DNA from 2 places in the Acidovorax sp. FG27 genome. Region 1 is predicted to be linked to the other one. Evidence: predicted binding sites of a transcription regulator. Region 1 holds the regulator's gene; the other holds the start of a gene.
The links. Region 1 encodes LexA, which represses DNA repair genes until DNA is damaged. Its sites were predicted from a motif close to ACTGTATNNNNATACAGT; they were not measured.
Positions count from the first base shown of each region.

Region 2: the regulator LexA is predicted to act here: its motif matches at 1,514-1,531, upstream of imuA (translesion DNA synthesis-associated protein ImuA).

Region 1 is NZ_BAABVY010000009.1:268,825-272,206, forward strand. Features, by position in the region: gene ABWV53_RS08185 (asparaginase) at 1-931, opposite strand, end outside; gene lexA (transcriptional repressor LexA) at 1,025-1,699, shown strand; gene ABWV53_RS08195 (hypothetical protein) at 2,018-2,584, shown strand; gene hrpA (ATP-dependent RNA helicase HrpA) at 2,837-3,382, opposite strand, start outside.
Region 2 is NZ_BAABVY010000010.1:174,902-178,283, forward strand. Features, by position in the region: gene ABWV53_RS14680 (3-oxoacid CoA-transferase subunit B) at 1-2, shown strand, start outside; gene ABWV53_RS14685 (CoA transferase) at 31-1,431, shown strand; gene imuA (translesion DNA synthesis-associated protein ImuA) at 1,546-2,484, shown strand; gene ABWV53_RS14695 (DNA polymerase Y family protein) at 2,450-3,382, shown strand, end outside.

The DNA of each region.
Region 1 (3,382 bases):
GCAGCGACACCCGCGTCTTCATCGCGCCCAGGCCCTCTGCCTCGGCCTGCAGCGCGTCGCCAGGCCGTGGCAGCACCCGGCCCAGCGGGCAGCGGGAGGTCACCCGCACCGCCACGCCCGCCGCCTGGGCCCGCAGCAGCGCGGCCTCCAGCGCCTGGTGCACCGTGCCGTTGCCCGTCGCCGCCACGACCAGGCCATCGACACCATCGGCCAGCAGCAGGTCCACCATGCGGCCCGAGGCAGCGGCGTGGCTCAACACGATCTCGACGCGTGGCCAATGGGCCGCATCGCCGGCAGCTCCGCCCTGCGGATGGAGGGCCTCGGGCGCCGGCCAGTCCCGTGCGAGCCGCACCGCCCCTTCTTCCACCCAGCCCAGCGGGCCGCCGTCTCCGGAATCGAACGCGTCCACCCGGTACGGATGCACCTTGCGCACCTGATGGGCGCCGTGCACCGTGCCGGCGGCCACGGCCACCACGCCACGCGCACCGGCGGCGGTGGCGACGGCCACCGCATCCAGCAGGTTCTGCGGCCCGTCCGGCGCCAGCGCGGTGGCGGGCCGCATCGCGCAGGTCAGCACGACGGGCTTGTGGGCATCGAGCACCAGCCGCAGGAACCAGGCCGTCTCTTCCAGCGTATCGGTGCCGTGGGTGATCACGATGCCGCGCACCTGCGGGTCAGCCAGATGCGCGGCGCAGCGTGCGGCCAGCCGCTGCCAGATGGCGTGCTCCATGTCCTTGCTGTCCACCTGCGCGATCTGCTCGGCGACCATGGCGTCGCCCGCCGCCTTCGCCAGACCGGGCACGGCCTCGAGCAACTGCTCCACGCCGACCTGGGCCGCTGTATAGCCGATGTTGTCGGACGCATCCCCCGCGGTGCCCGCGATGGTGCCCCCCGTTCCCAACACCACGATTTTTTGAGCCGCCACTTGCATCCTCGAAGAAACTGGTTAAAAATACAGGTACTGGATTAAACACCAGCCCCGCAGTCGATCCCTGTGGTCATCGCAACGCACTGGAACCTCGCCATGCTCGACAGCCCCAAGCTCACCGCCCGCCAGCAGCAGATTCTGGACTTGATCCAGACGGCCATCGCCCGCACCGGCGCACCCCCCACCCGTGCGGAAATCGCCGCGCAACTCGGTTTCAAGTCCGCCAACGCGGCGGAAGAACACCTGCAGGCCCTGGCGCGCAAGGGGGTCATCGAGCTGGTCAGCGGCACGTCGCGCGGCATCCGCCTGCGCAGCGAGACCGTGCGCTCCATCAACGCCGCCCGCGGTACCCAATTCAGCCTGCCCATTCCCGGCCTGTCCCAGCTGGTGCTGCCGCTCATCGGCCGCGTCGCGGCAGGCTCTCCGATTCTCGCGCAGGAACACGTCGACCAAACCTACAGCGTGGAAGGCAGCCTGTTCCAGCACAAGCCCGACTACCTGCTGAAAGTGCGCGGCATGTCCATGCGCGACGCGGGCATCATGGACGGCGACCTGCTCGCCGTGCAGGCCACGCGCGAGGCCCGCAACGGCCAGATCATCGTCGCCCGCCTGGGGGACGACGTCACGGTCAAGCGCCTGCGCCGCAGCGGCAACGCCATCGAACTGCTGCCCGAAAACCCGGACTACCCGGTGATCACCGTGCAGCCGGGCGAGCCCTTCGAGATCGAGGGCCTGGCAGTCGGCCTGATCCGCAACACCATGCTCATGTAGCGCTGACGCGGCTGCCCAGGTGGCGGGCGTCTGGCGGTGGGGTGGGGGAGCGGCGCACAGTTCGCTTTCCCAAAGCCCTACACGCCAACCCTGCGGCAAGCCGCTCAATGGCAATCCTGCCTGTGTTCAATCCTCCGTGCCCTCGCACGGGGCCGGCGCACCCCCCGGGGTGAACCGATGGCCATCGAGGCGCCTTCGGGCGGCTGCTCCCCCGTCGGGACCAGCCCCCCGCCCAGGCCGAGCCCCGATCTCCATGTGGTTCGCCATCGCGGAATGCTCCGGCACTGTTCTAGGCACTGGCCACGATGGAGTTTTCACATGGGAATTGCCCTGCTCGCCTTTTCGTCCTTGTCGCATCCCGTCAAGGCACTCACCCAATGGTTCGCCCGCCCGGGCCGCATCGCCGCCAGCCCATCGGCGCCGATGGTTCGCCGGCACCCGCCCGCAGGCAGCGGCGCTGACGCCCAGGCAGCAGTGGCGCCCGGTGCGCCAGCGGCAGGCGGAGTGGCCCCACCGGCCTCGGCCAATGCGGCGTCGATGGCAGGCGCTGACGCTCCACACACCACCGCCACCCCTGCATGCGTGGTGCCCATGACCCGCGTGCCCGCAGCCGCAGCGGTAGCTCTGCCGGCATTCCATGCGCTGCGGGTGCAGTCCGTGCGCGCCAGCCTGGCGTTGCCGTCGGCGGCGGGCCAGGCGGCCAACGCGGCGTCGTTCCACGGCGACACGGGGCTGGCCACCCCCAGCCGGCGGCGCCCGGTGCTGCGGGTGCTGCGCCGCATCCAGGTGGCCGATCCGACCCGGCTGGTGCTCTCGGGCCGCATGGCGGACGTCTGCGCCGAGCTGGACCGGCTCGCCGCGTCCGAAGCCGCGCTGACGGCCTGAGGCGCGCTCCCGGCAGGCTCCCTGCTGGAGTCACCAGCACATCGCGCCGGCCGTCACCCGCTCGCCGCCGGATGCGGGTGGCGCCGCCTGCGGAGCCAGCCGCTTGTGATGGCCCCCGCAGTCAGTGCGGCTTACTCCACAGCCTCGTGGCCGGGCCACTTTTTGGCTTTTTGATTTCCTTCTGCATTTGCAGGACACAACGCTAGGCGCTTGCCGGTCGCCGGTCGCCGGTCGCCGGTCGCCGGTCGCCGGTCAAGCGTTGATCTGCGCCCACAACTTGTCCAGCCGCTTGATGCTCACCGGCTGGGGCGTGCGCAGTTCCTGCGCGAAGAAGCTCACCCGCAGTTCCTCCAGCAGCCAGCGCATTTCCTGCATGCGGGCATCGACTTGGCCCTTGCGCTCGGCCACCAGGCGCCAATAGCGCTGTTCCTGCGGCCGCAGTTCCGCGAGCCGTGCGGCGTCCCGCGCCGGGTCGGCGCGGTATTTGTCCAGGCGCTGGGTGATGGCCTTGAGGTAGCGCGGGAAGTGCGCCAGTTGCGGCCAGGGCGCCGCCGCCATAAACCGACCGGGCATCAGGCGCTGCAGCTGCTGCTGAGCGTCCTGCGTCGCATCGGCGGCGTTCTTCGTGTCCTTGATCTTGCGCACGGCGGTGGCGTATTCCACCAGGATGGTGCCGGCCAGACGGGCGACCTCGTTGGCGATCAGGGTCAGGCGGCCCCGACCCTCTTCCACCCGGCGCTTGAAGTCGGCTTCGCCCGTGGGCAGCGGGTCCTGAAGGAAGGCGCGCTCCAGGGCGAT
Region 2 (3,382 bases), on a different contig from region 1:
GACAGCCTGGGCGGGGTCGTGGCGTCCGGCGTGCAACCACCCGGCGCGGTTTCGGCCGATGAAGCCCTGCGCGGCCTCTGGCGGCAGGCCGGCCTGCCGCCAGAGGCCCTGGCTTTCGCCCGGCTGACCGGCTCGGCGGCCGACCTGCCTTCGTCGTTCGCGGTCGGCGTGGCCGCGCAGGCCAGCATCGCCGCCGCGGCGCTCGCGGCCTGCGAGCTGGCCCACCAGCGCGGCACAGGCCGCCAGCAGGTCATGGTGGACAGCGCCCATGCCGCCACCGAATGCACCGGCTGGTTCAGCCTGGACGGGCTGGCGCCCGAACTGTGGGATGCGCTCTCGGGCCTGTACCGCTGCGCGGACGGTTTCGTTCGCATCCATGCCAACTTCGCGCACCACCGGGACGGCGCCCTGCGCCTGCTGGGCCTGCAGCCCGGGCAGGCCCAGCGAGCCGATGTGCAGGCCGCATTGGGCCGCTGGCGCGCCAAGGACTTCGAAGACGCCGCGGCGCAGGCCGGCCTGGTCGCCACCGCCTTGCGCAGCTTTGCCGAATGGGACGCCACGCCCCAGGGCCGCGCCAACGCCGCGCAGCCTCTTTTCACCATCGAGCGCCTGCCCGGCGATGCGCCGCCGCTGCGCCTGCCCGCGCTGTCCGCGCAGGACCGGCCCCTGGCAGGCGTGCGGGTGCTGGACCTCACCCGCATCCTGGCTGGCCCGGTCGGCGGCAAGGCGCTGGCGGCCTACGGGGCCGACGTCATGCTGGTGAACGCGCCGCACCTGCCCAACATCGCCGCCATCGCCGACACCAGCCGGGGCAAGCTGTCCACGCACATCGACCTGCGCTCTGCCGAGGGCCGGGCCGCTCTGCGCTCGCTGCTGGCGGACGCGCACGTGTGGGTGCAAGGCTACCGCCCCGGCGGGCTGCAGGCCCTGGGCTGGGGGCCGCACGACGTGGCGGCGTTGCGGCCGGGCATCGTCCAGGTGTCGCTGTCCGCCTACGGCACCCAGGGGCCCTGGGCCGGGCGGCGCGGTTTCGATTCCCTGGTGCAGACCGCCATGGGCTTCAACCAGGCGGAAGGCGAGGCGGCCGCTGGCGGCGCGCCCCAGGCGCTGCCGATGCAGATCCTCGACGAAGCCACCGGCTATCTCATCGCCTTCGGAGCGGCCGCGGCCTTGCGCCGCCAGCAGCGCGAGGGCGGCCAGTGGCATGTGCAGGTGTCGCTGGCGCAGACGGGGCAATGGCTGCGCAGCCTGGGCCGGCTGCCGCAGGGGCTGGCCGCGCAGGCGCCCGACCGCACGCCCTGGCTGGAGGTGGCCGACTCCGGCTTCGGCCGGCTGTACGCCCTCCGGCATAGCGCGCAACTGGGGCGCACCCCGGCGGGCTGGGCGCGGCCGTCCATGCCGCCGGGAACGCATCCCCCGCGCTGGCCCTGAGCCACGGCAGCGGCGGGGCCTTCACCTGCGCCTTCGGCCTACGCAAAGTCGTTGGCAACCCGGTGGCAGGCAAGGTTTTGATACTGTATATTTGAACAGTATCGAGGTCGCCCCATGCCCAGTTCACCCCCGCTCACCGCCACCGCCTCCCCGCTCGGGGCGGCCGTGCAATGCGCGGGCGACAGGCGCGGCCATGCGCCCGACCCTGGGCGTGATGCGGGGTGCAACGTGCCAGGCGTCTGGCGTGGCGACGGCGTGGCCCAGGCCCCGCAGCGCACGCAGCCTTCCGGCCATGCGCCGCTGGATGCGCAGCTGCCCGGCGGCGGCTGGCCGATGGGCGCCATGTCCGAGGTGCTGCTGCCGCCCCATGCCTTTCACGAATGGCGGCTGGTGCTGCCCGCCCTGGCCGGCGCCGTGGGGAACGGGGCGCCCGGCCGGGTGGTGCTGGTGGCGCCGCCCCATGCACCGTTCGGGCCGGTGCTGGCGGCCGGCGGCCTGCCGGCGGACCGGGTGTGCCACATCGTCGCCGGGCCGCACCAGGGGGCACAGGCCGCCTGGGCGGCCGAGCAGGCCCTGCGCTGCCGTGACGTGCTGGCGGTGCTGGCCTGGCTGCCGCAGACCGCGCCCGAGGTACTGCGGCGGCTGCAGCTGGCGGCGGCGCAGCAGGGGCGCCTGCTCTGGGTGTTCCGGCCCGAACACCTGCGCCAGCAGGCTTCGCCCGCGCCGCTGCGGCTCTGGGCGCGGGCGGCAGGCGCGGGCCCCGCCGAGGTCGAGGTGGTCCAGGTGCATGTACTCAAGCGGCGGGGGCCGCCCGTGCTGGCACCCGTGCTGTTGCCGGTCTGCGACGCCCGGTTGCTGGCCGTGCTGCAGGCCCAGGCCCGGCGCCGGCAGAGCGCCCAGGAGGCCGCCCGGCAGCAATGGCAGCAACGGCAGGAGCGCCTGCAGGCGCTGCGCGCCCTCGGCTTGCCCACCGAACCGCCGGTGGGGGCGGCGGCTGCGCAGGGCGAGTGGGCATTCCATGCACTGGATCGCACTTCCTCTGCCCGCGCCTGACAGCGCGCCCAGCGGCGTGCCGGCGCAGGCGCACGGCTGGTGGGCCTTGCGCTTCAGCCCGCGCGTGGCGCTGCTGGAAGAGGGCCTGCTCGTCGAGGTGGGCGGCACCGCCCGGCTCTGGGGCGGCCTGCCGGCCCTGGTGCGCTTGCTGCGCCAGCACTGCCCGGTGCCGCTGGCCGGCCAGGGGCGTGCGGAGCGCGCCACGCCGCCACCCGGCGACCCCAGCGCCGACCCCGCCGATCAAGCCGCCTGCATCGCGCAGGCCCCCACCGCCTTGCAGGCCCTGGCGCAGCTGCGGCTGCTGCAGGCGGGCCGGCCTCTGCCGCGCCGGCTGCCGCACGATCTGCCCCTGCGCACCCTGAGCGAGCTGCGCCCCCACGCGGCCGACCTGGAGCACATGGGCTGCCGCACCTGGGGCGCCGTGCGGGCCCTGCCGCGCGCGGGCCTGGCCCGCCGGCTGGGCGCCGGCCCCCTGCTGGCGCTGGACCGGGCCTGGGGCGACGTGCAGCATCTGCCGCCCTGGCTGCAGGCGCCCGACTGCTTCGCGCTGGAGGCCGAATTGCCCGCGCTGGCCGAGTCGGCCGACAGCCTGCTCTGGTCCGCCAGCCGGCTGCTGGGCGCCTTGCAGTCGTGGCTGCAGGCGCGGCACCAGGGGGTGCTGGCGCTGTCGCTCGCCTGGCGGCACGACCTGCGGCGCATCGACGGGGTGGATCTGCCGGACTGGCAGGCGCTGGAGGTGCGCACCGCCCAGCCCGCGCAGGAAATGGCCCACCTGCGGCGCCTGCTGGCCGAACGCCTGGGCCGTCAGCGGCTGGCCGCCCCGGTGAACCGCATCGCCTTGCGGGCGCTGCAGACGGCGCCCTGGGTGGAGGGCAGCGTCAGCCTGCTGCCTCCCGGC